4 regions of the Paenibacillus sp. FSL R5-0636 genome follow, and region 1 is predicted to be linked to each of the others. Evidence: riboswitches for the same ligand, from Rfam matches in the RefSeq annotation. Region 1 holds a riboswitch; each other region holds the start of a gene.

Region 1 (7,644 bases):
TCCGTACGTAGCTACCCAGCCATGCTCCTGGCGGAACAACTGGTGCACCAGCGGTGCGTCCATCCCGGTCCTCTCGTACTAAGGACAGCTCCTCTCAAATTTCCTGCGCCCACGACAGATAGGGACCGAACTGTCTCACGACGTTCTGAACCCAGCTCGCGTACCGCTTTAATGGGCGAACAGCCCAACCCTTGGGACCTACTTCAGCCCCAGGATGCGATGAGCCGACATCGAGGTGCCAAACCTCCCCGTCGATGTGGACTCTTGGGGGAGATAAGCCTGTTATCCCCAGGGTAGCTTTTATCCGTTGAGCGATGGCCCTTCCATGCGGTACCACCGGATCACTAAGTCCGACTTTCGTCCCTGCTCGACTTGTAGGTCTCGCAGTCTAGCTCCCTTATGCCTTTGCACTCTGCGAATGATTTCCAACCATTCTGAGGGAACCTTGGAACGCCTCCGTTACTCTTTAGGAGGCGACCGCCCCAGTCAAACTGCCCGCCTGACACGGTCCCCGTACCCGGTAAGGGTACTAGGTTAGAACCTAGATACGATCAGGGTGGTATCCCAACGGCGCCTCCACCGAAGCTTGCGCTCCGATTTCTACGGCTCCACCTATCCTGTACAGATCGTACCCAAATTCAATATCAAGCTGCAGTAAAGCTCCATGGGTCTTTCCGTCTTGTCGCGGGTAACCTGCATCTTCACAGGTATTAAAATTTCACCGGATCTCTCGTTGAGACAGCGCCCAAGTCGTTACGCCATTCGTGCGGGTCAGAATTTACCTGACAAGGAATTTCGCTACCTTAGGACCGTTATAGTTACGGCCGCCGTTTACTGGGGCTTCGGTTCATAGCTTCGGGTTACCCCTAACCACTCCCCTTAACCTTCCAGCACCGGGCAGGCGTCAGCCCGTATACTTCGCCTTGCGGCTTCGCACAGACCTGTGTTTTTGCTAAACAGTCGCTTGGGCTCTTTTCACTGCGGCCCCCTCGTGCTATTCACACTACCGGGGCACCCCTTCTCCCGAAGTTACGGGGTCATTTTGCCGAGTTCCTTAACGAGAGTTCTTCCGCGCGCCTTAGAATTCTCTTCTCGCCTACCTGTGTCGGTTTGCGGTACGGGCACCTTCTCCTGGCTAGAGGCTTTTCTTGGCAGTGTGAGATCATGACCTTCGCTACTATAATTTTCGCTCCCCATCACAGCCCAGCCTTATCGATGTGCGGATTTGCCTACACATCAGCCTCACTGCTTAGACGGACATCCATCAGTCCGCGTCACTACCCTCCTGCGTCACCCCATCGCTCATAGCGGATTACGGTGGTACAGTAATTTCAAACTGTTGTCCTTCGACTACGCCTTTCGGCCTCGCCTTAGGTCCCGACTTACCCTGAGCGGACGAGCCTTCCTCAGGAAACCTTGGGCTTTCGGCGGATCAGATTCTCACTGATCTTTTCGTTACTCATACCGGCATTCTCACTTGTGTAGTGTCCAGCGCTCTTTTCAGTACACCTTCAACCCCTACACAACGCTCCCCTACCCCAGATACATAGTATCTAGCCATAGCTTCGGTGGTGTGTTTAGCCCCGTTACATTTTCGGCGCAGAGTCACTCGACCAGTGAGCTATTACGCACTCTTTCAATGGTGGCTGCTTCTAAGCCAACATCCTGGTTGTCTGTGCAACTCCACATCCTTTCCCACTTAACACACACTTGGGGACCTTAGCTGATGGTCTGGGCTGTTTCCCTTTTGACAATGGATCTTAGCACTCACTGTCTGACTCCCGGCAATAAGTATATGGCATTCGGAGTTTGACTGAGCTTGGTAATCCTTGCGGACCCCGCACCCAATCAGTGCTCTACCTCCACTACTCTTATACCGAGGCTAGCCCTAAAGCTATTTCGGGGAGAACCAGCTATCTCCGAGTTCGATTGGAATTTCTCCGCTACCCCACCTCATCCCCGCACTTTTCAACGTACGTGGGTTCGGGCCTCCAGTGCGTGTTACCGCACCTTCACCCTGGACAGGGGTAGATCACACGGTTTCGGGTCTACGTCCACATACTAAATCGCCCTATTCAGACTCGCTTTCGCTGCGGCTCCACCTTCTCGGCTTAACCTTGCATGTTAAACGTAACTCGCCGGTTCATTCTACAAAAGGCACGCCATCACCCATAGATCGGGCTCTGACTTTTTGTAAGCACACGGTTTCAGGTTCTATTTCACTCCCCTTCCGGGGTGCTTTTCACCTTTCCCTCACGGTACTGTTTCACTATCGGTCGCCAGGTAGTATTTAGCCTTAGCAGATGGTCCTGCTGGATTCATACGGGGTTTCACGTGCCCCGCACTACTCGGGATCCGTCTCGGAGAGAATACAGTTTAGGTTACAGGGCTTTTACCTCTATCGCGGGCCTTTCCAGACCTCTTCACCTACCATATTCCTTTGTAACTCCATGTGAGACGTCCCACAACCCCTAAGAGCAAGCTCTTAGGTTTAGGCTGTTCCGCGTTCGCTCGCCGCTACTGACGGAATCACTATTGTTTTCTCTTCCTCAGGGTACTTAGATGTTTCAGTTCCCCTGGTCTGCCTCTACACACCCTATGTATTCAGGTATGAGTAACTGCGAATTACCACAGCTGGGTTTCCCCATTCGGACACCCCCGGATCAAAGCTTGCTTACAGCTCCCCGAGGCAGTTTCGTTGTTCGCCACGTCCTTCGTCGGCTCCTGGCGCCTAGGCATCCTCCGTGTGCTCTTATTAGCTTAACCTTGATTCTTCCGAAGAAAAATCTCACTAATAACATTTACTTGTTTTCTAGTTGCTAAAAGATGTTCTAAAACGCAAATTCGTTTCGGTATCCAGTTTTTCAAGGATCAAGTCTTACTTGAGAGCTTAAACTCTCAAAACTGAGCAACGAGTGAGTAACAGGCCTAAACCTGAGTTTTGGAAGCTGAGCTTCCGATTTGAATGTCCTCATTGCAGAGAACGATTTTCCATAGAAAGGAGGTGATCCAGCCGCACCTTCCGATACGGCTACCTTGTTACGACTTCACCCCAATCATCTACCCCACCTTCGGCGGCTGGCTCCCTTGCGGGTTACCCCACCGACTTCGGGTGTTGTAAACTCTCGTGGTGTGACGGGCGGTGTGTACAAGACCCGGGAACGTATTCACCGCGGCATGCTGATCCGCGATTACTAGCAATTCCGACTTCATGCAGGCGAGTTGCAGCCTGCAATCCGAACTGAGACCGGCTTTGATGGGATTGGCTCCACCTCGCGGCTTCGCTTCCCGTTGTACCGGCCATTGTAGTACGTGTGTAGCCCAGGTCATAAGGGGCATGATGATTTGACGTCATCCCCACCTTCCTCCGGTTTGTCACCGGCAGTCACTCCTAGAGTGCCCAGCATTACCTGCTGGCAACTAAAGTTAAGGGTTGCGCTCGTTGCGGGACTTAACCCAACATCTCACGACACGAGCTGACGACAACCATGCACCACCTGTCTCCTCTGTCCCGAAGGCCGCTGCTATCTCTAGCAGATTCAGAGGGATGTCAAGACCTGGTAAGGTTCTTCGCGTTGCTTCAATTAAACCACCACATACTCCACTGCTTGTGCGGGTCCCCGTCAATTCCTTTGAGTTTCAGTCTTGCGACCGTACTCCCCAGGCGGAGTGCTTACTGTGTTAACTTCGGCACCAAGGGTATCGAAACCCCTAACACCTAGCACTCATCGTTTACGGCGTGGACTACCGGGATATCTAATCCTGTTTGCTCCCCACGCTTTCGCGCCTCAGCGTCAGTTACAGCCCAGAAAGTCGCCTTCGCCACTGGTGTTCCTCCACATATCTACGCATTTCACCGCTACACGTGGAATTCCACTTTCCTCTTCTGTACTCAAGCCACCCAGTTTCCAGTGCGACCTCAGGTTGAGCCCAAGGTTTAAACACCAGACTTAATAGCCGCCTGCGCGCGCTTTACGCCCAATAATTCCGGACAACGCTTGCCCCCTACGTATTACCGCGGCTGCTGGCACGTAGTTAGCCGGGGCTTTCTTCTCAGGTACCGTCACTCCGATAGCAGTTACTCTACCGGACGTTCTTCCCTGGCAACAGAGCTTTACGATCCGAAAACCTTCATCACTCACGCGGCGTTGCTCCGTCAGGCTTTCGCCCATTGCGGAAGATTCCCTACTGCCTCCCGTAGGAGTCTGGGCCGTGTCTCAGTCCCAGTGTGGCCGTTCACCCTCTCAGGTCGGCTACGCATCGTCGCCTTGGTGGGCCGTTACCCCACCAACTAGCTAATGCGCCGCAGGCCCATCCCTCAGTGACAGATTGCTCCGTCTTTCATTCTTCTCTCAGGAGAAAAAAGAAATTATCCGGTATTAGCTACCGTTTCCGGTAGTTATCCCAGTCTGAAGGGCAGGTTGCCTACGTGTTACTCACCCGTCCGCCGCTAAGTTATTTTGAAAGCAAGCTTTCAAAATAACTCCGCTCGACTTTGCATGTATTAGGCACGCCGCCAGCGTTCGTCCTGAGCCAGGATCAAACTCTCCAATTAGTATTGAAAAGAGCGATATGCTCATTTTGAAACATCTGACGAAAATTAATTCTCTAATTTTGGATATCACTTACGTGATTTCCTACTCACTCGTTGTTCAGTTTTCAAAGATCAAGTTCTCGTTGACGCCGTTTAATGCCTCAGCAGCAACTCTTATAATATATCATGTTGTTTTCAGAAATGCAAGCTTTATTTTTCGAAGCTTTTTATCAGCCTCGTTTGTATCGCCTGTACGCTGTCTAACAACGCTTACCTATAATACCCCAACTATTAATAGAAAAGCAACCCCTAATATAAAAATAAACAACTAGCTTAATAATTAAGCTAGTTGTTTATTTAATAGAGTTATGTTTATAGCAACGAATTTAATAGTATTTTGCCGCAGTATATTTGCTTGAGGCTTTAATTAAATCGGTTTTCTTATCACTCTTTGCAAGTCCTGCATCCACTGTAGTATCAATGGTAACCCACTTCCCATTAAGCAACACTTCGTTCCATGCATGATATTGCGTAACGTAGCTTGTATTCCCCATTACCAACTTAGCAGGAACATCTACACTCCGCAGCATTGCGGCAAAAAGAGAAGCGTAATCATAGCAAATCCCTTTTTTAGTAGTCAATGTCTTATCGATGCTTGGAATATAATCAGTAGTTACACTATTAGCAAGAGAGTAGTCATATTGTACATTCGCAACTACATAGTTATAGATCGCTTTAACTTTCTCTTCGTCTGTTGTTTTGCCTTGTACTAATTGTTTAGCTTTGACAATCGCTTTATCAGAAGAACTCCATTTCACATTCTGTACGGAGCCCAAATATACGGAATTCGAGTCACTCATGGTTACGTCTACTACTTCGGAATATAACGCTTTGTATTTATTACCGGTTGTGTTCTCCAGAACAGAAACCTTATAAGTCCCATTTCCTTGTTGCAAAGGGAAGTCCTCAGCTTGTCCAGAAGCATACAAGTTATAAGTATAGCTGCTGTTATCTTTGGTGATCATGAGTTTGATTCTTTTATCTTTCGGAATATCATAGTTAATACCAATAACACCTTGAGCCACTTTGGATGTAATCAACCAGCTGGCATCTGCACTTGCAGCTTGAGCTGTACTTACCGGAACTGAAGTCATTAGGACGAACAGCGCCACCAGCATAAAATAAACCTTTTTCACGGATAAAACTCCTTTCGGTAGCTGGCTGCCATCCTTTCGGGAAGGCCCTTTAGCTTTGCGTCCCTACCTTTCGATAGGTTTGCCGTTATCGTATAAGCTCTATCTGTTCTAGCTTTACTAGATATAGTTGATAGAATCCATTTGAAACAAACAAAAAAAGCCTCTTCATTCGGTAGCTGGCTGCCATCCTTTCGGGAAAAGGCCCTTTAGCTTTGCGTCCCTACCTTTCGGAAGGTTTGCCGTTATCGTGTTTAGCTTTCATAGTATAATACTATCATATTTATAGTTGTGAACAAGACCTAATTTACTAGATTACCCATTATTTTATAAATATCTCCCGGTATTTGTGTTTTCTTGTCATTCACTATTCTCCTTTTGTTAATTTGGCATGAACAATCAGCCGATGCGTTGGATTCACTAGCGGATCACATGTAATCAGAGTAAGAATCTTATCCTTGTCATTCCCGTCAAGAACGGAGACATCACTCGGATCTACAACAGAAATATCGTATACCTCATAGTTAAACACCTGATCACTAGTCTTTACCGTGATAACATCCCCCACAACAACCTCATTCAATCTGTTAAACAAACGACCCGTAGTTCGAGCCCGATGCGCCGCGATTGCAGCATTTCCGATCTCTCCAAGGGGTGCCGTTTCTTTCATATGGGCTGCAGCATGTTTCATATTAGCTTTTGTAGCCCCTTCTAATACAGGCAGCTTCAAATCAATCTTACCGATTTCAATTAGTGCGATTACTTTGCCACCGACCTCAATCTCCGGTTCAGGCTTTTCTGTCTCTTGGGGTTGGGGCTGTGCCTGAGCATCCAGAACCGATTCCTCTGCTAACAGCTGAGTAACTTCAGCATACCTGCTCTTCAAATCTGGCTGGGGAGTACTATCGGCAGTGCTTAGTTCAGCCGTTTCTAATAACTTCTCCTGCTGCCTGTCGTTGTACCATTCGTTAGCTGTCGGATATAACATGATAAGTATCCCAGCCAGTATGAGTAGATAGGAGAATTTACGCAATGTTATTCACCTCCGTATATTGTTTCTATGGTTATATACAAATCAAGCAGAAACAGCTACTTGCCTTTAAGCATAGCAACTCCTTCTGCCTGAAATTAATGTTTAAAATACCCATATACGACTTCCAAAGAAATTGATGATCACCGTGATAAAGGTAACCAGCACCTTGGAGATCAAGACTTGAATACCTAGTTTGTCTGTCAACAGATGCATTAGCAGCAGTGATATTCCGAGCACTACCAGATTCAGCACGATAAACTTGACCAGCTGCACGCGGTCGAAGCCTTCTTTATTACCCCGGTTGCGATCACGAAAGGTTACTTTTTTATTCAAAATAAAGCTATTCGCCGTACCTGCACTATAGGAGATCACCTGCGCCAATGCGTATACCATCCCTAGTGAATTCAACAATGTAAAAATCACAAAATCAATCAGCGTATTGAGTAAACCTACGGCATTAAATTTGAGGAACTGTATGAATGCAGCGCGCAAGTTCTTATCTGACATCATTGTGGTCCTTCCGGCGGTCCAGTTGTTCTTCGTTCTGGTAGCCTTTAGTCTCACTAACAATATATAGCGGTCTATCTTTAGACTCGTCATAAATCCGTCCGATATACTCCCCAATCACACCCAACAGCATCAGAACGATACCGTTAAAGAGCAGATTGACGCCTACAATGGAAGCCCAGCCCGGAACCGTCCAGGAGGTGAAAAATATCCTTTGGAACAAGACGAAAAATAAATAAAGAAAACTAGAGAATGAAAGAAAGAATCCAATATACGTAGCAATTTTAAGCGGCTTATGTGAAAAAGAGGTGATGCCATCTAACGCAAAACGAATCATTTTCTTCAGCGGATATTTGGTTTCTCCGGCAAAACGTTCT
Region 2 (7,644 bases), 1.7 Mb from region 1:
TAACAGATAAGTGATTCCTAGAAGACAAAGGAAAGCACCACTTCGCTGATAGACATGAAATTCTATATTATATCTTTGTTCGGGGTCCTCGGTATTCTTGGCCACTGTATATTTATACAGTGCCTGACCTCTTGCGGCACAAAGGATTAAGTAATACAACGCGTTTATGATGAACCATCCGGAAAGGAGATAGAGACCGAGGATCAACTTGCCGATGCCCATCAAAGCATTAATAATAAGTGAAGCAACGTTTGTTACGGCAGCTCGGTCTTGATAATCTAACAGGTTGCGGTCAAGTAAATCCTTAATATTTATCTCCTCCCTTCATGTTGTAATGGGTCTTCAGAATCTCGTATCAGTGTCTTACTTTCCTAGTAGAGCATTAGCTTTTTCACACACCTCGTAAATCTTGTCAAACTTCTGATCGATCAGAGGCGCTACCTTGTTCGTTTTTTTCTTGCTGATACTGCTGAAGAGAAAATATGGGATGATCCAGCCTACGAAACCGGGGACTGCTAGAATTATAGAAAGCGGCAGCATGTCAGCTTGATTAGCAAATACAGAACCAGCCATAAACGATGTTCCAATAACACCAATAACATAGGCAACCACAGAAGCACCGATGACTTTGGAACTCTCCAGTGTCTCAATTTCGGCAACAGCGGCGTCAAACTGGCGTTGCAGGCGGGTCAGTTCAACTTTATTACGGATCTTGCGGTCCCGCTTGAACTTTATGGTTACGGAACCAACATTCTGAACTGAGGTTGAAGTACCTTCCAGCGCCCAGCCAAAATTGTTATATCCGTCTGTATATACCGACTCCATTTTGCGTTTTACTGTAATATCTTTGTACTCATAGCCGATAAAATTAGATTCATTTCTTGTGATCTCACTCATGATAATTTCTCCTTTATTTTAAAAAGTTAATTTGTCGAACAATTGCTGCCTCACCTGATGTGATCATTTTACCGTCGATATATTTATGAATTGCTTGCAAATTGTTTATAAAATATTAATTGAAGAATCGTAATGAACTGGAATTGAGGTGTATTTCTGTTTAATGAAAAAAGCAGTCTGAATTCGTTTTGCGAATTCAGACTGCTTTTTTTGATCTTATCAAGATAATGAATTATGGTTTAAGGGAATTACTTATTTCTCAGCTTTTAATTGGACTGTGAATGTCGTGCCCTTGCGTAGCTCACTCTTAACAGATATGGTTCCACCGACTAGTTCAATAACACGCAGTGAAAGAGCAAGACCAAGGCCGTTACCCTCCCCGGAGTGAGAAGTATCGCCTTGATAGAATTTATCGAAAATATGTTTCATCGTCTCCTCGTCCATTCCGCAGCCAGTATCTGATACCATAACCGTAATTGTATCTTCATCTGAAGTCTGCGATAAGGTGATGCTACCGCCAGGGGGTGTGAATTTCAAAGCATTGGAGAGGAGATTAAGCCATACGATCTCTAGCATGCTTTCGTCGGCATGAATGATAGCACGGTCCTCTATATCCGCCACAAATTCGATGTTCTTTTCTTCCCAATAATTTTCAAAAGTAAGGGCGCAGTCGCATAGCTGCCTGCACAGATCATAGGGCTCTGCAACGTGATTAATCTCCTGATTGTCCAATTTGTTTAGCTTCAGAATATTGATCACCAGTGTCGTTAATTTTTGGGAGGCCGAAATGATAGTTTCAGTATATTCCGTTCGAAGTTTTGGCGACAAATCAACAGTTTGCAATGCCATTGCGTAACTATGAATGACGGATAATGGTGTTTTAATCTCATGGGATACATTCGATATAAAATCATTTTTGAGGGTTTCAATACTGCCCAGTTCTTCAACCATCTTATTAAAATCCTCGAACATCACGTCTACATAATCCTTTTTATCCGCTCTGTGAAGCGGCTCAAGATAGACTGAAAAATCTCCCTCTGCTACCTGGTTTGCCGCCTCGCTGAGTTTACGCATGGGTTTATCAAAGGCGATGTACTTTTGCCGTGCGGTGACAAGGCAAAAAATGAAGGCAACAATGATCCAATATCCAGTGATTCCAAAGATGTATTGAGTTGGAACGCGTTCTACTGAAATGTAGGCGTCGTATATAAGTGCTTGACCTGCTGTTAGCGTGGACAGCACAATAAAGGTCCACAAAAACTCTTTCCATGAAAAACGCTTGGACTTGAACCGGGCATGCTGCTCCTGCCTCTTACTCATTGCAGCACTGCCTTGTAGCCAAGCCCATGCACTGTCATGATCTTGAAGTCCACACAACAAGAGAACTTGTCGCGAAGTTTGACGATGTATACATCTACGGCACGCAGGCTGGTTTCGCTGCCAATGCCCCAGAACTCGTCCATTAGCTGGGCACGGGAAAAGGTATGTTTGGGGTAGGAAAGCATTTTGTAGAGTATGTTGAATTCCCGTACCGTCACAGGGATTTCCTCATCGTTTACCGTTGCTGTCATATCATCCGCGTCCATCATAAGACTTCCTACCCTCAGTTTTTTTTCGTGGGCAATATTTGCACGTCGAAGTAAAGCGCCCACACGCATTACCAGTTCGTCCATATTGACCGGTTTGACCATGTAATCATCAATTCCAGCGCGAAACCCTTTTTGTTTTGAGGAAATATCATCACGAGCGGTAACAAAAAGAAGGGGGATCGTTTTGTTAATAGCCCTAACCGTTTCCGCAAATTCAAAGCCGTCAATCTCTGGCATCATAACGTCTGAGATGATAAGGTCATACAGGCTGTTATACATCAAATCATATGCTTCTCGTGGGTTTAAACACCCTTTAGCGTCGTATCCATTATTGCAAAGATAGGTGCAGATAATTTGATTAAGCTTTATATCATCCTCGACAACAAGGATATTAACCATGAAAATCATCCTTTCTAAGAAAACTAAAATAATTATAAGAGTTATATATTAAGAAAATGTTTGGATGGATAGAGAAACTAAAAAACATACTTATCATAGCATAGTGATATACCGAAACGGATTGATAGTATAACTCAGCTGAACCTCAGATATCTGGAAAACTTGGACGAATTGGAAAAATGCAAAACTTTAGTATTTCTTCTGAGTATCATAGCGAATTCGAATGGAAGATAAGTCGTTTACAGGTAATTATAACCATGATAAAATTAGCGGTGGGACATGCGTCCCTAATCTATTAAAACTAATTGAATGTCCGCGTTAAAGGTAAAATCATCGAAAGATGATGACACAAAGCCATGGGTCTAAAGCCTTTCGACAGAAGGAAATGATCGCCAGGCCGCCATAGGGATGTCTTATGAAGCATAAAGGATAGCTCTAAGAATATGTAGTCTATTTTGAGCTCTTTTATTATTTCGACCTATACGGCGTTACATTATCGCAAGGGGCCGAAAGGGGAAGTACATGAACAGTTTTTTCAAAACAATAGGTACTAGTTTGGCAGTAGGTGCTTTATTGCTGTCCGGAACGATCGGATGGATGTCTAATCCAGGAGTAGTGTCTGCAGCTACCTCAACAGTAGTAACCGCGGATCAGATGATCAGCAAAGTAACGGCAGCCTCCAAAGCAATAAAGAATTTCCATCTGGATGTGACCAAAAAACAGGATATTCAAAGCGGCGGGGTGCGTATCAGCAACACCAACACTCTGAAGCTGGATATCAACCGTCTGCCGAATTTTGCCGCAGCAGGCACTGTCGCTAGTAGTCTTTTAGAAACATCGTACAGTCTATATGCCAATGACAAGGAGTTTTACTATCTTGTAGACGGAAGTGAACTGATCGATGAATCTGAAGATGAAGGTTACGACGATGACGGGGAGCCGATCGATCCTGATGCACAGTATTGGCTTGGACTGGAGAAAACGGAATGGGATGCCTTTTACTCTAAAGGCCAATACGATCCTGTTTCCATGCTTGATTCGGTCAAAAGTTATAAAAAATCCATGAAAGTCAGCACGGCTGGCGCACAAACGGTCTTACAATTCACGGTAACCGATCCGACAGCAGCTAAGGGGATAATCAAACTCTATGACCAGGAGAACCTCTGGGATGGTGAGACAGTTCAACCCAAAAGCGTAACGTGGAAATTATTCGTCAATACTAAGACCTGGCAAACGGAAAAGCTGACAGTCGATCTGAGTTATGTGCTGGTAAGTGACGGAGCCAAAGATACATACACCACGAAAATCGAAGCTAAATATTCCAAGAATAATAAAGGTACAGCCATTGTAAAACCGGCCGAACTAGAATAATAAGGACGATTCATATCGAGCAAAAAGCGCTGTTCCGCTGAACAGCGCTTTTTGTTGTATTCAACAGCAGTTCTTTATTAGTTGACAAGAATAAATCATTGCTGTAATTTATATGTATGCGCATGTATATAATATTTTGTTTAATATAATTTAATGAAAGTTGGGAAAAAGATGATAGCACTAGACACAGCATTAACTTTTCGCAGAGGACTGACATTAAAAAATCGAGTGGTTATGGCTCCAATGACCACGCGAATGAGCTTTTATGACGGTGTAGTAACACAAGATGAATTGAAATACTATTCACTAAGAACGGGCGAAGTAGGTGCGGTCATCACTGCGGCAGCAAATGTACAAGAGGGTGGAAAAGGATGGGAAGGTGAACTTAGTGTTTCCTCCGATCAATTTATTCCTAGCCTTAGCCGATTAGCATCTACTATTAAACGAAATGGAACAAAAGCTATTTTACAACTATTCCATGCAGGAAGAATGACAGATTCAAAAATACTACGTGGCGTACAACCAGTTTCCTCCAGCGCCATTGCTGCCGAACGTCCGAATGCAGAAATTCCAAGAGCATTAACAGAAGATGAAATTTTCGGTGTAATTGAGGATTTTAAAAAAGCGACTCAACGTGCTATTCAAGCTGGATTTGACGGGGTAGAAATTCATGGAGCAAACACATATTTAGTCCAACAGTTCTTCTCTCCACACTCCAACCGTCGTGATGATCAATGGGGCGGAAGCTTAGAGAAAAGATTTAATTTCATTAACCAATTAGTGGATGCGGTTATTGCTGTCGTTGACAATTCAAAGGTTAAGGATTTTATTGTCGGTTATCGTTTTTCTCCAGAAGAATATGAAGAGCCTGGAATTAAAATCACCGATACCTTTTATCTTATTGATAAATTAGCTGATAAAAAGCTAGATTATCTGCATATTTCATTAGGGGATTTTAAGAAAGTATCTGCATCAGAAGATTTTAAAGAAAAATCAATCCTGCAATATGTACATGAGAAAATCAATGGCCGTGTACCTTTAATTGGGGTCGGAGATATCCGTACCAAACAGGATGCAGAGGACACGTTGACAAATGCTGAATTAGTAGCAGTAGGACGTTCTCTTATCATTGATCCTCATTGGACAAGTAAAGTGCTGGAGGGTAATGAAGATATCATCAGAAGAGTACTTGCTGATCAAGATAGAGAAGAACTCGTAGTAGAGAATGGTATTCTAGAATTCCTTAAATTAATGATGCCTGATCGTTTACGCTAAACCCAAACACAGTTTTGAGCTATATCTATAACGTTCCGCGGTAATTCCGCGGAACGTTATTTTTACTGTAACGACTCTATTCCCTCTTTAAGATTGTTGTCGTATGTTTCAACATTCGATTCATGAGATTTCGCCGTTCTGTTTTTATGTCGGTGTCGCTTCTCTTTAATGCGTCGCGGATGGGGATGATCTCTGTAATTTTCCTGCCGCTTTTTATTCTTCGATCTACACAAGTCGGAATGTAACCTACGTTAGTTATACTCGTGTGTCCTTTTTCATCCTTCTTTATTTTAAGCGTAAGAATGATACCGCTTTGTGTATAAGGAATATTCATTAGTTTAGTCGAAACAAAATTCCCCAATGAGTAAATAACGAATTGTTTTTTTCCACGAAGCGCTAACGGTTGTAGAACATGTGGGTGAGACCCCAGTATGATGTCGGCGCCATTTTTAAAGAAGAGATTGACCAGCTCTTTTTGCCTCTTGTTTGGAGTGTAACGGTATTCGCTTCCGAAATGCAGATAAAGCAAGACTAGATCGACTTTCTTTTTTAAATCTCGAATCTCCCGAATGATTTTGGGCGTAGATATCCGGTTAACCAGCCATGGCTTACTCACTGGTACAGGAATTCGGTTGGTTCCTGCTGTGTAGGAGAGGATGCCGATCGTAATTCCTTTGACGTTTTTAATAAGAGTTCTCTTGGATTCTTCTAATGATTTAGCTGTTCCCGTGTGGTCGATTCCATTACGGTCTAGAACTCGTAACGTCCGAACCAGACCCGGGGCACCATAATCCATGCAATGATTGTTGGCCGTTACTAATACGTCGAATCCGGCTTGCTTAAGTGCAGGGGCCAGTTCGTCTGGACATTTGAATATCGGACCGCCTGAACGTGGGCTTTTCCGGCATTCGGAGCCACTTCCAGCAAAGGTGGTTTCGAGATTGCCAATTGTCAAATCAGCCTGTTTTAGATAAGGAGCTACTTTTGCAAACAGGGGGCTGAACGAATAGGTTCCGTCAGGCTGTTTAGCATCCGAAATAATATAACGTTTGACCATTAGATCTCCCACAGCAGCTATTTGTATTTCAGTCATGGATATCCACCTTTTTATTATTTTCATTAGGATATGGCATAAAGTTGTTATGGGTTATTCTTTCTTTAAGGCGAAGTGCAAACATTTTTGTGGCTTTTTATTTAAAATGTGACCCAACGCATAATCACTTTATTTAGATCGTCTAAATTTAAGGTATTCATTTTTTTCAAACTTTTATAATTTGATTCAAATCCTCTTTTTTGTTTGGCAACCATAATAAAATAAGGTTGTTGATAAACATTATCAATCAAACATTGGAGGTTAAAGAAATGAGTACACAATTCAAAAAAATCGCCGAGGATACTTACTGGATAGGCAAAATCGATAACCGCCAGGTTCCATTTCACCGCCTGATTCTGGCAAAAGGAACTACCTATAATTCTTATTTATTAAAAACAGGTAAGCCAACTGTCATTGATACCGTAGATATGGAATTCGGACGTGAATATGCCGAGTGCCTGGGTGAAATGATTGATCTTCTAGATATTCATTACATTGTAATTAATCATACAGAGCCTGATCACTCTGGTGGACTGGCAGCTCTCGCTGCCAAGGCTGCAAATGCCACGATCGTATGCACCGAGATTGCTGTTCCAGAATTGCAGGAAATGTACAAGCTTCATAGCCGGAACTTCCTGGTGGTTAAAGATGGAGACAAGCTGGATATTGGCGGGAAAACGCTGCTGTTTAAAGAAACACCGTATCTCCATACCGCCGAAACGATGATAACCTATTGTATCGAAGATCAAATCTTATTTCCTTGTGATATTTTCAGCACGCATGTTGCGGTGGAGAATCTATTCAGCGATGAAGCCGGGTTTGATATTACGGAAGATTTCCAGGGCTATTACGCAGCTATTATACATCCTCATAGAAGATATGTAAGAACACTGTTAGAGGCTGTTAAGGATCTTGAGATCCGGATGATCGCTCCTTCCCATGGGTTTGTGATCCGGGAGGACATACGTAAATATATCGAGATGTACGCCACATTGAGCCGCGAAACGACGCAAGGAAAAA
Region 3 (7,644 bases), 900 kb from region 1:
GGAGATGCTTATTTCGGGGGCTTTGAAAAAAGTGATATTACTGAGCTTCTGGATATGATGGAGATGAATTTCGCGGGCTGGGCTAGCTTTATGGCTCCACTTGCGATGAATAACCCTGACCCAATGTTGACTAAACAGCTGGAACGAAGTTTTATTTCGGCCGACCCTATTATCGCTAGAGAATTTGCGGAAGTTACATTTTTTTCGGATCATAGAGAAGATCTGCCTAAAGCGACAGTGCCTACACTCATATTGCAATGCTCGGATGATAGTATCGTTCCTATAGAAGTAGGAGAATATTTACATAGACACTTGAATAATAGTACGTTCCGGTTAATGGAGGCCAAGGGCCATTATCCGCATATTAGCCATCCACAGGAGACCATTACTTTGATTAATGAGTATCTTAGGTGAGATGGAGAAGATTATGGTGTTGAAAGGATATTTAGACAATGGATGACCGGTTAAAATATGCGCCGTGCGGATATGTTTCCATTACCCATGAAGGAATGATCCTCAATGTGAATCAAACCTTTTTGGATGGGATGGGATATCAGCAGGTTGATTTGGTAAATAAACATTTTGAATCTATCATGTCTACGGCGAACAAGCTTATTTTTCATTCATACTTCTATCCTTTTATCAATCTGAATGGACATGTAGAAGAGCTATTTATCAATTTGAAGGACAGCAAGGGACAAGCCGTCCCTTACTTGTTAAATGGTAGACGCCTCGAGTGTGAAGGTGTAGAGGTCATTGATTGTATTCTCGTACAGATGGGCAAACGTATTGATTATGAGCTAGAGTTACGATCTGCGAAGAAGCAAATAGAAGAGGCCTATTGGGAAAAAGATCAGGCGCTGGCAAAGCTCAAACAAATCCACCTTGAAATCGAGCAAAAGCAAGCTGAATTGCTGGAGATGAATGCCGTTTTAGTAGAGCTATCTACTACAGACAAGCTTACTGGATTAAAGAATAGAAGGTTCCTGCAAGAAAAGCTGGAAGAGCAGATTGCAGCGTATCACCGTGATCAGGCGCCTTTTTCATTATGTATTTTAGATATTGATCACTTTAAAAATGTGAATGATACCTACGGTCATCAGATGGGTGATTATGTCCTGGAGAAATTGGCGAGTATCCTGAAATCCCAATCTCGTAAAGAAGATATCGTAGCTAGGTATGGTGGTGAGGAGTTTATCCTTCTGCTGCCTAATATAGATTCATCGGATGCCAAGGCTATAGCGGACAATTTGCGGCAATTCATAGCCAGCTCCACTTGGGAGATTGGCAGGGTTACGGTAAGCATCGGCATAGCTACTTTTGAAGCAACCGATACAGACATCACTCTTCTGGAAAAAGCTGACCATGCGCTTTACGCTTCGAAAGAACAGGGGAGAAATCGCGTTACGCATATTATGGATTTGAGTGAAAAGCTTCTTTAATTGGAGGCTTTTTTTGTTATTTATAAACGATACATCCTCTTTGCTCTAATTGCTCTAATAATTCTGTTCTTCTTAAGCTGTGATTCCATCTTAAATCCAGTTTCTCTAATCGTCCAAGTTGTAGAATCGAATCCGGGATTTCTTGCAGATGATTATCTCTTAAATCAAGCTCAACAAGGCTGCTTAATTGACCTATTTCCTCAGGAAGCTGATTAAGTTTATTTTTTCTAAGGTTCAGTCTTCTTAACTTGCTTAAATTACCGATAGATGAAGGCAGCTTAGTGATTCGATTATCACTTAAATCAAGTATCCGAAGTTCTTCTATAGCACCCAAATGTTCTGGTAACATGACCAGTTGATTACCATAGAGATGGATCTCTCTTAGCCCTTTTATTTGTGTGATCGAATCAGGTAAACATTCTAGCTGATTATAATAAAGCCGCAATTCAATCAGACTGCTCATTTCGCCTATACGGGCAGGCAATTGCTTGAGATGATTATCTGTTACGTTCAGATACTTAAGTTTCTGGAGAATACAGAGCTGCTCCGGCAGCTGTTCGAACTGATTATTGCTTAGGTATAGAAAAGAATCCAACCCCTGCAATCCGCCAATGCTCTCCGGCAACACCTTCAGCCGATTATGGCCTAAATCCAGCATTCTTAGGTGAACTAAGCGACCGATGTTCTCGGATAACTGTTCGATTTCATTGCCCGCATAATTAAGTGCCTCTAATTCGTCATGAAGGAAGAGCTGATCGGGAATCTCTTTAATATGATTGTTGTACATGCTCAGTTCTAGCAGCGGATTGCTCTCAAACACGACATCTGGCGTTTCAATAAGTCCTTTTCCGTCAAAATTATATTTCATGAATGGATCTCCTTTGTAATTTGTATTGGCATCAAGCCTATGTGACAACGTTACGATAGAATATAACAGGATGATGATTTATTATCAGTATGTTGGCATACAAAACTATGGAATGTGTTAGAAAGGAATAATGAGATGGAAGCTTCTTTTTGGACTGGCACTCGCTTTTTTCAAGGTTTACCCTCGGAGAAGATCGAGGCGGTCTCAGGATTATTCACTTATAAGGCATATTCTAAGGGGACCCTGGTGTTTGCAGAATCAGATCCGGGGGATTATGCCTACATTATCTATTCGGGGATTATAAGGGTGTACGCTACCACGAAAGGGAAAGAGCATACCGTAGATCTTTTTGGAAAAGGCGATTTCTTTGGCGATCTGGAAGTGATCCATCCCTCCAATATAAGAGTGCTGTCTGCGGTGGCTATGAATGATACTGTATTATTTGAGATTAAACATGAGCTTTTTAAGCAGATGCTTGCCGATTACCCGTTGATTAAGGAGCAATTGATGCTGCTGCAAATGGACCGTTTATTTTTATCGAATCGGTTATTACATGAAATGAAATTTCATGATGCGAGAGCGCGTGCGATATTTACGCTGAGAAGACTATACCAAAGATTTGGAGTAGAGGAGCAAGGCAAACAGAGGATTGATCTTCGATTGACCCATCAGCAGTTCGCGGATATGATCGGAACGTTAAGGGAGACGGCTACCCTTGTGCTTAAAGATCTGCAAGAGCAAAAGATTATTGAGATTCAACATCAGCAGATCACCGTGTTAGACGCGACATATTTACTGGAGTATACGGATTTCGATTGAGAAGAGCCGTTCCGGGATCTTTTTCAGAGAATCGATTATTAAAGGGGTTATGAATATGGCTTGTAATCATTGTGTAGTAAGAGAGCTGAATTTTCAAATCAAGGCTCATGGTGAGCTTAATCTTAGGGTTTTACCTGAGGTTATTCATCACTTGAGTAGAAGTAATACGATACATAAGGTAGAAGAAAATGTGATTACGATTAAGGAAGCTGAAGCGCGAGATCTTCTAGATTTCTGTAACGATCATATGGAGTCCGGGAAAATTGAATTTCGTATAGATGACCAAGCATGGAGACCTCTATCCGAGATGTCTACTGTAATGGATATGAAGTGGATTGATGAGGTTATCACTAAGGGTCTTGTTACTTGTTACTTCCAACCGATTGTGAACGTAAGGGAAGAGATTTTTGCATACGAGCTTTTATCGAGATTTAAAAAAGAAGATGGATCCCTTATCTATCCTAATGAGATCTTTGCGGCAGCACGGAATCGTGGGCGTTTATATGCTTTAGACCGGTTATGTAGAATGACTGCCGTAAAATATGCTGCGCCCTTAAATAAAAAAACGTTTATTAATTTTATCCCTACATCAATTTACGCTCCAGAGTTCTGCTTAAGATCAACCGTTGAACTGGCCAATCAATTAGGCGTCGACCCCTCTCTTTTTGTCTTTGAAGTTGTTGAGACGGAGAAAGTGGATGATCTCGCTCATTTGAAAGCTATTTTGACATATTACAAGGATCGGGGATTTGAATACGCTTTAGATGATGTTGGTGAGGGCTTCAGCACGATCGAGATGTTATTGGAGCTTAAACCTCATTACATGAAGTTAGATATGAAATATGTTCAAGGCGTGTCCAGTGATCCGAACAAACAGAAAATAGCTAAACAATTTTTAGAAAAGGCTTTAGAAATCCAATCTGTTCCTTTAGCAGAAGGTGTGGAGTTTAGAGAGGACTTTGAATGGCTTAAGCAGAGTGGTTATCAGTTGTTTCAGGGATATTTATTTGGAAAGCCTGATCCTATTCCCAAACAGTAATCCTAATGAGTATATATCGGTCCAGAGGATGAGATGAATTTCAGGTCAGAGTCTGAGTACAGCCAACCCCCGGGGTTGTATAATTTAGGTAATTTGAAAAGGGGGACGGGATGGATATGAAATGGCATCAATTTGTAACGCGCTGGGCGGATTCTAGGGGCTTTGATGGACGAGAAATTGATTATCAATGGCCTTCTCCCTCATTTCCGGTCATCAGTATTCGTAGTAATTTAGGGCGATACTCAGGTCAAAAGTATGGTCATGGAAGTAAACCCCGTGTAAAGACAGCTGTTGGTTTAATCGCTATTGGAGATGTAGCTGTCGGATTGATTTCCATAGGTGCGATAAGCGTGGGCGTACTTTCCTTAGGAGCAATATCACTGGGAATGTGGTTAGCGATTGGAGCAATAGCACTTAGCTGGCTTGGCTTCGCAGTGGGAGCGATTGCGATTGCAGGAGTGGCTGTAGGAGCGATCGCAATCGCGGAAAAAGCGTTGGGGGCCATCGCCATAGGGGATACGGCGTTTGGTGCGATAGCGATAGGCAGGATCGCTGGGGGTGCCATAGCTATCGGACAATGGGCATATGGTGTAATCGCAGTTGGCGAACATGGTTTCGGATTAATTCCCATCACGGGCGATGTGTGGAATTGGTTCCGGCGTTTGTTCGGATCGGGGAGTTAATTAGACCTCCAGTCCTAAAGGATCCCATTCTCTTCCGGGATAGTCGATAAATAATATCTATCACATGAGAAAAACTAATTGCAATTACCTATACTCATTTCATACCAATTAATCATGCGATCAGATCTAGGCTTATGTTACTCTTTGAATGTATTCGAAACTTCATAGGCAAACCTATGGAAATGTAGGGACGCAAAGCTATAGGGACTAAGGTTATCATAACTATTGTCAGCCAGCTGCCAAAGAGTGTGTAACGCTTTTTGTTAAAATATAAGAAAGTATAAGTTATACACCTATACTTAATATCTTATATTTCTCGCTTAAACGCTTACCGTCCTTATAAGGACGCCGAAGACGTTTATGCTTGTTAAGGTTTAATAAAAATTAAGTCTTAATTTTTAGGCGACTTTATACGCAATCAAGCTACTCTTTTGGGGTAGTTTTTTTTGTGCCCATTTTTGGGCACTGGAGAGATTCATATGACATCTGGGGGTAAGAAGAGATGAAGAAAATGATTGCGATCGCTACATCGGCGGCCATGTTGGCCAGTTTTTCGAGTGAGGCAGGTTATGCTTTAGCAAGTGAGGCAAGCAAGGTAAATGTAACAAAAACAGTCGCGCAAAGTAAGGTCAACTTATTAAGCAACGCTTCGGTTATTCCGTTTGAGCTGTACGGCAAGGATGTTCTAAATGCCTATAATGAGGTTTTTAGAATGAATCCAGCAAATATTAAAACCATCACAAATAACGGTGGCAACTACTCAGGCTCACCTATAGCTAAGGCTATGGATGGGGATATGAGCACGCATTGGGAGACTGGCAAACCGAATAGTTCAACGTTTACGAATGAGGTTGTGTTTGTTTTCAATGAGTCCACTGAATTAAATAGAATGGTCTATGCCGCTAGGCAATCTGGTGCTAGAGGTAAAGGTTTTGCTCAAGAATTTGATATCTATGGCTCCACTACCGATGCGGGTGATTTCACACTCGTGTCTTCTGGAGAATATACAGGCTCAACCGGTGATGTAGTGGAGATTCAGTTCGCACCTACGGCTTTTAAGAGACTTAAATTTGTCTTCAAAAAAGCGAACCAAGATTGGGCGAGTGCGGCTGAGTTTTCTTTTTATAAAGAGGATAGTGTCTCTGCTAAAATGAAAAATTTATTTACAGATGATACCTTGAGCCAAGTTAGTGCTGCCTTTAATACGACAGAGAAATTAACAGCTTTAGAGAATGAAGTGCAGGCACATCCACTGTATACGCAGTTTAAAGAAGAGATAGAGAATGCAAAGATCCTTTTGGAGAACCATCAGGTAGACGCAACGGCAGCCAAGGTTTCGAAGCTAAAAGGGTATGGTACAGCCTATGAAAATGCCTATAGCCAAGCTTATAGAATGCCAAATGCAAACGTATCAAAAGTAACGGTGAACGGTGGAAGCTACCCAGGTACGAAGCCTGAATATATGCTGGATGACCAGCCCACTACGCATTGGGAAACGAACAAAAACAATGATGCAAGCTTCACGAATGAAGTCGTGTTTGAACTAGCGCAAGCGGAAGTGCTGGACAGAGTGGCTTTTTTGGCTAGAGATAACCGCAAAGGATTCCCAGAGGCTTTTGAAATCTATGCATCAGAGACGAGTAAAGGAGAGACCTTCCAACTTGTATCTAGCGGAACCGCGATTAGTACCAATGATTTTCTGGAATTTAAATTCGAACCGACGAAGTTTAAAAGATTAAAATTTAAGTTCACAAAAGCTAATATTAACAGACCTTTTGCGGCTGAATTTAGATTTTATACAGAAGATAAAGTAAGCGAAGCTGTAAATGGTATTTTCACAGATGGAACGATGAGTGCGGTTGTGTCTGCTTATAATAACGTTGCAAAAATCAATGAATTGGAGGAAGCGGCAAAAGTACATCCGCTCTATCCAATCCTTAAAGATTCATTGGAACTAGCTAAGAAGCTGGTTAATGGCGAGGTTCAAATCGAAGGTACCATCATAGAGGCGGAGCAGCGTGGAGATATGAAAAAACATGCTCAGCAAAACCTGAGAATAGGCTTCGGCACGAACAACCAGCCTACAGGACTTGCGGCAATGCCTGGCGAGACCATCAATGTTTATGTGGATGCTGCTTCGGGTGATAAGTTGCCTTCTTTGATCTTTTCTCAACAAGAGGGAGCTTGGAATAGTTGGGCTAGGGGCGTACAATTGCGTGCGGGCAAGAACACTATAACTGTACCTGAAATTGCAACGACTAGTGCTTATGCTCATGATGTAACTAAGGGCGGCACCGTTTATATCGTAAATCCCTATACAGCTGAGGAGCAAGGGAAGGCGCCACTGATCCGCTTCGAAGGTTTAGAAAAGATTCCTTTTATGACCAAGACCACGGATCCAGAACAATTCAGAACCTTCTTAACCACATACAAACAAAGATTAGACGAAGATAAAGCGGCTCATCCAAATGTTCAAGATCGCAAACTTATCGATGTGGTAGAAATGGCCAGCGATCATGTTATTTTTACAGGAACTGCGACTGAAGCGTACAACAAATTTATTACGCAAGGAAATAACCCGCTGGATACCGTAACTGGGTATGACACCTGGATGAAAAGCATTTTTACCTTCTATGGCTTGGATGGCAGTAGTGAGATTCATGATGCCAAGCTAATTCGTGAGAATATTCGATTGATGCAGCCTTATGGTGCGATGTATGCAGCGGGAGATCATACAGGGATCCAACTTGGAACAGTAGGAACCATGTTAGGTGATTTTAACAAAGCTTATCC
Region 4 (7,644 bases), 180 kb from region 1:
CCAAACGGTTGGGATTATTTATCAAGTCTAGGAGAGCAAGATTACACAACGCGAGATCGAGATCCGTGGCATCCGTGACAAACGTCCAACATAAACAAAGGGGATAGATATCATGCGGTGTATAACAATACGGCAGCCTTGGGCGACCTTAATTGCTCTTGGTGAAAAAGAGTTTGAAACTCGTTCATGGAGAACAGCCTACCGCGGCGAGTTAGGCATCCATGCCGGAATGAGGATTGACAAAAAGATTTGTGAACAGGAACCGTACAAATCAGTATTGGCGAAACATGGCTATACAGCAAATAATTTGCCGACAGGAGCTATTATTGCTACAGGTCAGCTCGCGGGATGTTATGTGGTTACTCCAGAGGTGGATTTAAGGGAATGGATCAATGGGAACGAATATGATTTTGGCGACTATAGCGAAGGACGTTTTGCCTGGAAGCTTGAAGAGGTTCACTCACTGCGCCATCCAATTCCAGCCAAAGGTCGGCTAAGCTTGTGGGAGCATTCGGATCACTTCTGAACGGCGAATGATATTTTTAATGTAATTTTTATGTGCCTATCAGCTTTTTTTCAGGTTCGAGGTATATATTGAAGACACCAAACACCCCCCAGTGTTTTGTGGTATATCTCTCTCAGGTCTTGCCAACTCCCATGGTAAGGCCTATTTTTTTGTTCACTAATTGATTGGGGGGAGAGTAGAGCGGCTTCTATACAGCTTTATTTAATCTGATACTGTTCTTCGTAACTCTTAAAAGAGGAAATATCCAGCCCTAGGTATCTGCGCATATGGATGGCAGCCTGAGCCGCAACAATGTCATTCAACAGCAGCATTCGTTCGTGATAGCCACGACATATATACTTGGCTTCAATTCCCGTATTAAGTCTGTTTTGCTCATACACCTTGATTCCCCGTCTTCTCATTTCTGCACGAACATCCCTTAGATCTGTTGTAGCTACTGCAGCAGCTGTTCCAAGCACCTCCAGATAAGGGGCGGGTGTTCGTAAGTGTGTAGATAAAATGGCGGAGTCCCGTTCGAAAGCTGATAAAATCATCGGAAGCAATAAATAAGATTTCACCAGCATGTTGTCCCTGCTTTCTGCTCTATGCATGAATCTCATCACCTCTAATAGGAACGTATATTCGTATTCTACCCCGATATTCCAAAAATAATCAATGGTATTTCTAAACAGCTTATTCAATGTGATTAAATTCACAACTAAATAACGAAGAATAAATTATATTAAAATTGTAATAATAAAAATTAATGTATCGGACGCACATAAAGGAGAATTATGATGGAAAAAGAGGGCAGCCTCCAGCGTGGATTGTTTTTTGGTTTAATTCTGAGTGTTCCCTTATGGATATCCATATTGGGCTATATACAGTTACTTTAAAATTTAATGAAAAACCTTATGCGAAGCGCCTTTAGGCGCTTTTTTTGTATGGTAATAATGAGGGGGATCATCGAAAGGAATTGATTGACAATTGTGGGTGCCGGGCGCTAAACTGTTATTAATTCAAAAAGTATTAAAAGTCATAGACGGTTATTGGAGAGAATGCTTCGGCTACCAGTTCTGGACTTGCAGTGTAATACATATATATAGTCATGATAATAGCAAACCGTCTGAAAGGGCGGGACGCAAAGTCCAGGAGTCTAAAGTGTCTTAAAGGCACAATGACCGTCCGACTGCCATGAGAAGGGAATTCCACTTCTTTTTGGCGGTCTTTTTTGTTGTTAGGTCCTTTAGAGTTTCTGGTAATTATTCTGATTAATATAAATCATAGTTTTAGGAGGTGTGCCATTTGAAAAGAAGAATAAGACCGTTACTCTCGCTTGTATTAGCTGGGATTTTGACGGTAGGTAGTGGGCTTTCCTCATTAGGAGCTGGAGTTGCTGGAGCTAGTAGTTCTTCTACATTGGGAATTGCAGGGGTCTACAACGTGTTTATTCTAGGGGATATAACAACGGTTTCGGATACGGAAGGAAGGTTTGCTGCTGGAGGTAACGTTACTTTAACCAACTATAGTGTTGGAGATAGGTTGACCGCTGCTGAGGTTTCCTTGACTGACACACTTGTTGTTGGAGGGAATCTTACTTTCAACGGAGGTACTGTTTATGGGAATATCGTGCACGGGGGAGATTTTTCAGGGAATGTAACGCTCCTCAAGGGAGGTACAAAAAGACAGGGGAGTACGATTGACTTTTCAGCCGTAGGTCAGTCTTTGAAGGACAAATCAGCAGAACTTGCAGCATTGCCGGCGAATGGAACAACAGTGTACCAATATGGCAGTCTTACCCTGACAGGTACAGATCCTGCGGTCAATGTTTTTAATGTTCCAGGAGATAACGTCTCTAATACCTATGGAATTACAATAAATGTTCCTTCAGGATCTACAGCAATTATTAATATTGATGGTTCTAACGTAAAAATGAAAAACTTCGGATTTCTACCTAATAACGTGTTGAACAGCAAGAAAATTTTGCTTAACTTTAGCCAAGCTGCGTATCTTGATATGGCAGGCATAGGTGTAATGGGAAGCATACTTGCCCCCTATGCTCATGTTGATTTTATTAATGGTCAGATTAACGGTACTTTAGTGGCGGCTTCACTCAAAGGGACTGGTGGTGGTGAATTTCACCACTATCCATACGATGGTGATGAACCTGGACCAACGCCGACACCAACGCCAACAGTGACACCAACGCCAACAGTGACACCAACGCCAACGCCAACAGTGACACCAACGCCAACGCCGACAGTGACACCAACGCCAACGCCGACAGTGACACCAACGCCGACACCGACACCGACGCCAACAGTGACGCCGACGCCGACACCGACACCAACACCGACGCCAACAGTGACACCGACACCGACGCCGACAGTGACACCAACGCCGACGCCGACGCCAACACCGACGCCGACAGTGACACCAACGCCGACGCCGACAGTGACACCAACGCCAACACCGACGCCGACAGTGACACCAACGCCAACGCCGACGCCAACAGTGACACCGACACCGACGCCGACAGTGACACCAACGCCTACGCCAACAGTGACGCCGACACCAATGCCGACACCGACACCGACACCGACACCAACGCCGACACCGACGCCGACAGTGACACCAACGCCAACACCGACGCCAACGCCAACAGTGACACCAACGCCGACGCCAACACCAACGCCAACAGTGACACCAACGCCGACGCCAACGCCAACAGTGACACCAACGCCGACGCCGACGCCAACGCCGACAGTGACGCCAACGCCGACACCAACACCGACGCCGACGCCAACAGTGACGCCGACGCCAACAGTGACACCAACGCCGACGCCAACGCCAGAAGCAACACCGACACCGACGGTAACGCCTGAAGCAACACCGACACCGACGGTAACGCCAGAGGTAACACCAACACCAGAGACTTCGGTGTTCCCGACACCCACGCCATCATCCGTAATTGGCACTATAGTTCTTGCAGAAGATCCTGTGCCGCTTGGGCCTGTAGCTTCGCCGACACCAGCGCCAGTACCAACACCGTCGAATAGCACAGAAGTACTTGTTGATGATGATGAGATCCCATTAGGTCCGGTACCGGCAGTGACACCAACGCCAACACCAACACCTGATGAAATCATCGTAGTGGACGATACGATCCCATTAGGTAAGCCACCTGTGAAGGAATTGCCAAAAACGGGTGAATCAAGTCCTGCACCTTACTATGTAGCAGGTTTGGGTTTTGCACTTATCGGATTATTAATGAGAACCAAGTTCTCCAAAAAGAATAAATAATAAACGGTAGAGCAACATAGAGTCGCTTTCGGGGGGTGTCCCGATGGCGGCTCTATTTGTATGTCATGATTGCGATAGTTTGGTGCATTCTAAGTAGATGGTATACTCTTGTTGCAAAAGAAATGAAGAGGGGATGGCGAAGGCGAATTGATATGGTTCATTATTAGCGCTGTAATCATCATAGGGATTCTAATCTATGTGGGATTTTTCTTCTATGGTATTGCTATTAAACGAGCACCAAAGGTATTTCTAAGTAATAATCCTAATCTGAAGGCTGATCCTCCGGTTGCCGGAGCTTCTTGGGGGGAGGGGAAGGATTGGGTCTCTCGCCAGAGCTTCGAGAATATTGAGATCGTATCTGCAGATGGACTTAAACTAAGAGGTTTCTTACTCCAATCTAATCGTGCTGCGGGACGCACAGCCATTCTAGCCCACGGTTATTCAGGTAAAGCAAAGGATATGGGGGCGTACGCCAAAATCTACTACGAGAACTTAGGCTTTAACATCCTAATTCCCGATGCAAGGGGGCATGGAGATAGCGCAGGGGATTACATTGGTTTTGGTTGGCCGGAACGAAAAGATTATTTGCAATGGATTGAATACATGATTAAAAAGACTAGGTCTAGTGCTCAAATTGTGCTTCACGGTGTTTCTATGGGCGGTGCTACAGTGCTAATGACCTCAGGGGAAGATCTTCCGCCGCAGGTAAAAGCTATTGTTGCGGACTGCGCTTATACCTCAGTAAAAGCACAATTATCTTACCAACTACGACGCATGTATCGTTTGCCAAGTTTCCCTTTCGTTCAAAGTGCAAGTCTAATCACCCGCTTGAAGGCGGGGTATGGTTTTGGTGAAGCCTCTACATTAAAACAAGTGCGGAAAGCGAAGGTTCCGATTCTTTTTATTCATGGGGATGCGGATAACTTTGTACCTTTTGCTATGATGAATGAATTGTATGAGGCATGCCAGAGTCCAAAAGAGAGGCTCATAGTGCCGCAAGCGGGGCATGGATTGTCTTATGATACGGATAAGGCGGGGTATATAGATGTAGTAACAGCTTTTGTAAGCCGATATGTAAAATAAGTCCTGAACGTAGACAGCGCCCGATATCCGCTAGGTAGCGGTTATCGGGCGCCTATATTTTTCCACACATGACGTAGTCCTTGAATAAGGATCGTACCGTCATGCTTTCTCGTTATATTCATCCCCCGCCGTTCGTGAGTAACGGGTGTCTTGATTCCTTGTTATTTCCAGCAGCCGTGTGGCGAGAATAATCCTTCCAATACGACAAAAGCCCTACCTCTCTTTTGCCCTTGCGGCTCCATTGACCGCGCCAGTGTGAATCGGAATGCTATATTTCGAATTTAATCTCATAAAAAGGAAGAGTACTGCAAGAAAACATAAAGCCTCTTTGTCCAAAATGCCGATGTGTATAATAGTCGGCCTGACATCTTCTTGGTGGGGATATTCAATATATCGAAAAACAAATACCATATAAATATAACACACTATTGTTTAAAAGGCAAATATAATAATGAATTCCAAGATAAGGTTTATTTGATTCTAGAGAGAAACAAACCTCGATAGGGAGCGCTTAGATTTCGAAAGTAACTTAAATTGGGTTAATTGTGAATTATTCCGGAAAAGCTAGTAAACCAGAGGAGATGGGCGATCTCGGTGCAAATGGGCTAAAATGTAAGTTGGATATTTTTGCAAACGCTACAAACTACAACTGAAAATGCCAGAGACGAAGGGCTTGTGTCTGCTGGGGTTATTTTGCGTGCCTATTTTGTGAACAGCTCTCTAAAACTGACAATAAACTCCAACATTGATTGAAGGATTGAGGGTAGACCGTTATAATTAATAAGTCTGGATTTTAATTAAAAAATAAGGGAGATTTTTATGAAACGCGCAGATGTGTGGCTGATTTCCATCGTATTGATTGCTGCGCTCGCTTTTCTCGTACCGAGATGGTTTTCGGACAATGATGACAAAGGTGGGGCCGGTAAAAATCTCATAGCCAATGTAACGGTGGACGGTGAGTTATTTAAAACGGTAAAGCTTACAAAAGAAGAACAAACCATTGAGGTCCGCACGGAACGCGGCTATAACATTTTGAAGGTGCATGATTACGGGATTGAAATGTACGATGCCGATTGCGCTGATAAAGTTTGCCTAGGTTTTGGTTTTATTACCCTGCCCAAACAGACGATTGTCTGTCTACCGCATAGAGTATTAGTCGAAATCACCAGTGCGTCGGGGGAGGATGATATAGATGCCTATGTCCAGTAGTGAATCTGCAACAGCTTTAAAAAGAACAGTGATTATTGCGATTTTCGCCGCAGTGGCAGTAGTGTTAAGTTTAATAGAGGCACAGATTCCGTTATCCGGGATGGGACTGGTGCCGGGTGCTAAGCTCGGACTGGCCAACATTATGATTTTGACTTGTATTTACTTTTTACGTGGACGGGATGCTTTCCTGCTTGTCATCCTCAAAACACTGCTTACTGCATTTCTGCTAGGTACCTTCTCAAGCTTGCTGTTTAGTTTATTTGGTTCACTTTTTAGCTTTGTTGTTATGTTTGTGCTGATGCTGATTAGTGGCAAAGGTAAGAGTATAAGCTTGATCGGAATTAGTATAGCTGGTGGGATTGCACATAATATCGGTCAGCTGCTGGCAGCTTCTATGGTATTTGCATCACTTAGTATTTTTTATTATCTTCCCATGCTGCTGATCACTGGGGTAGTAACAGGAATTGCCGTGGGCTATGCAGTCCGTTATTTGGTGGCGTCATTGTCAAAAATATCGCTGTTTGAAGAATTTTTGGACTGATTAGTCACATCAGCGGAAGGATGACTAACATGAATGAATCATACGAAGGTCAAGACTTAGAGGGAGAAGGACAAGCAGTCATCTCTCTGGATGGGGTATCGTTTGGCTATGATCCCGAGCATCCGATTCTTCAAAATATAACGTTATCTATCTCACAAGGACAATGGGTCAGCTTGGTTGGTCCTAATGGCTGCGGGAAGTCTACGTTGGTCAAGCTGCTTAATGCTCTGCTGCCTAAGGGGGCTGGTGAGATTGAGGTTAGTGGCATGCTGCTTAGTGAGGAAACGATCGGAAGCATTCGGCAATGTATCGGAATGGTGTTCCAAAATCCAGATAATCAGTTTATTGGAGCCACTGTAGAGGAAGATATCCTATTCGGCCTGGAAGGGCTTTGTTTGCCGTACGAAGAGATGGCTGAACGTTTGCACTCCTATACGACAAGACTAGGAATAAATCATCTGTTGTCCAAGCATCCGGGTGAGCTGTCGGGAGGCCAAAAGCAGCGTGTTGCTATCGCTTCCATTCTTGCTATGGAACCAGGCATCGTCATTTTTGACGAGGCCTCTTCTATGTTGGATGAAGGAAGCAGAAATGACCTTCTCGGCATTCTGCAGGATATGCGGGCAGAAGGGAAGTACACGATCCTCATGATTACGCATGATGCAGATGAGATTTTGGCATCGGATCGGGTGCTTGCGCTGCATGGAGGTAGTTTGGCTGCAGATGTTACACCGGCGGAGTTGTTCCGGAACGAGGAGCTTCTGGAAAAATGCCATCTGCGTGAACCTTATCCTTGGCGCCTTGCACGCGAGCTGCAGAACCAGGGTATTCATGTGGATGTTCCGATCAGTGAAAAGGAGCTTATAGACACGTTATGGCCATAGAATTACAGCAAGTAAGTTACACCTACGCTGAACGAAGCCTCTGGAAGCTGACGGCGCTCCGGGACATTAACCTCAGTGTACCCATTGGCTCGATGGTTGGTATTGCGGGGGCGACGGGC

What was found. Region 1 has a riboswitch for cyclic di-GMP ahead of MKX34_RS03230 (transglutaminase-like domain-containing protein). Riboswitches for the same ligand answer to the same signal wherever they lie in the genome.
Region 2: another riboswitch for cyclic di-GMP. It lies ahead of MKX34_RS10665 (DUF6612 family protein); the one in region 1 lies ahead of MKX34_RS03230 (transglutaminase-like domain-containing protein).
Region 3: another riboswitch for cyclic di-GMP. It lies ahead of MKX34_RS31415 (NPCBM/NEW2 domain-containing protein); the one in region 1 lies ahead of MKX34_RS03230 (transglutaminase-like domain-containing protein).
Region 4: another riboswitch for cyclic di-GMP. It lies ahead of MKX34_RS02435 (choice-of-anchor A family protein); the one in region 1 lies ahead of MKX34_RS03230 (transglutaminase-like domain-containing protein).

What each region holds. Positions count from the first base shown of each region.
Region 1 is NZ_CP150232.1:730,681-738,324, reverse strand. It holds rRNA gene MKX34_RS03240 (23S ribosomal RNA) at 1-2,766, opposite strand, end outside; rRNA gene MKX34_RS03235 (16S ribosomal RNA) at 2,998-4,555, opposite strand; gene MKX34_RS03230 (transglutaminase-like domain-containing protein) at 4,921-5,730, opposite strand; cyclic di-GMP riboswitch class I at 5,744-5,824, opposite strand; cyclic di-GMP riboswitch class I at 5,899-5,981, opposite strand; gene MKX34_RS03225 (class D sortase) at 6,095-6,760, opposite strand; gene MKX34_RS03220 (GtrA family protein) at 6,863-7,270, opposite strand; gene MKX34_RS03215 (glycosyltransferase family 2 protein) at 7,257-7,644, opposite strand, start outside.
Region 2 is NZ_CP150232.1:2,421,843-2,429,486, forward strand. It holds gene MKX34_RS10650 (hypothetical protein) at 364-897, opposite strand; gene MKX34_RS10655 (HAMP domain-containing sensor histidine kinase) at 1,150-2,217, opposite strand; gene MKX34_RS10660 (response regulator transcription factor) at 2,214-2,885, opposite strand; cyclic di-GMP riboswitch class I at 3,199-3,290, shown strand; gene MKX34_RS10665 (DUF6612 family protein) at 3,408-4,256, shown strand; gene MKX34_RS10670 (NADH-dependent flavin oxidoreductase) at 4,410-5,531, shown strand; gene MKX34_RS10675 (CapA family protein) at 5,608-6,624, opposite strand; gene MKX34_RS10680 (FprA family A-type flavoprotein) at 6,894-7,644, shown strand, end outside.
Region 3 is NZ_CP150232.1:6,893,482-6,901,125, reverse strand. It holds gene MKX34_RS31445 (alpha/beta hydrolase) at 1-414, shown strand, start outside; gene MKX34_RS31440 (sensor domain-containing diguanylate cyclase) at 453-1,442, shown strand; gene MKX34_RS31435 (leucine-rich repeat domain-containing protein) at 1,459-2,310, opposite strand; gene MKX34_RS31430 (Crp/Fnr family transcriptional regulator) at 2,446-3,129, shown strand; gene MKX34_RS31425 (EAL domain-containing protein) at 3,281-4,168, shown strand; gene MKX34_RS31420 (hypothetical protein) at 4,279-4,851, shown strand; cyclic di-GMP riboswitch class I at 5,009-5,095, shown strand; gene MKX34_RS31415 (NPCBM/NEW2 domain-containing protein) at 5,354-7,644, shown strand, end outside.
Region 4 is NZ_CP150232.1:550,744-558,387, forward strand. It holds gene MKX34_RS02425 (ASCH domain-containing protein) at 113-526, shown strand; gene MKX34_RS02430 (hypothetical protein) at 724-1,116, opposite strand; cyclic di-GMP riboswitch class I at 1,612-1,702, shown strand; gene MKX34_RS02435 (choice-of-anchor A family protein) at 1,811-3,808, shown strand; gene MKX34_RS02440 (alpha/beta hydrolase) at 3,956-4,891, shown strand; gene MKX34_RS02445 (NusG domain II-containing protein) at 5,711-6,100, shown strand; gene MKX34_RS02450 (Gx transporter family protein) at 6,084-6,641, shown strand; gene MKX34_RS02455 (ATP-binding cassette domain-containing protein) at 6,671-7,525, shown strand; gene MKX34_RS02460 (ATP-binding cassette domain-containing protein) at 7,516-7,644, shown strand, end outside.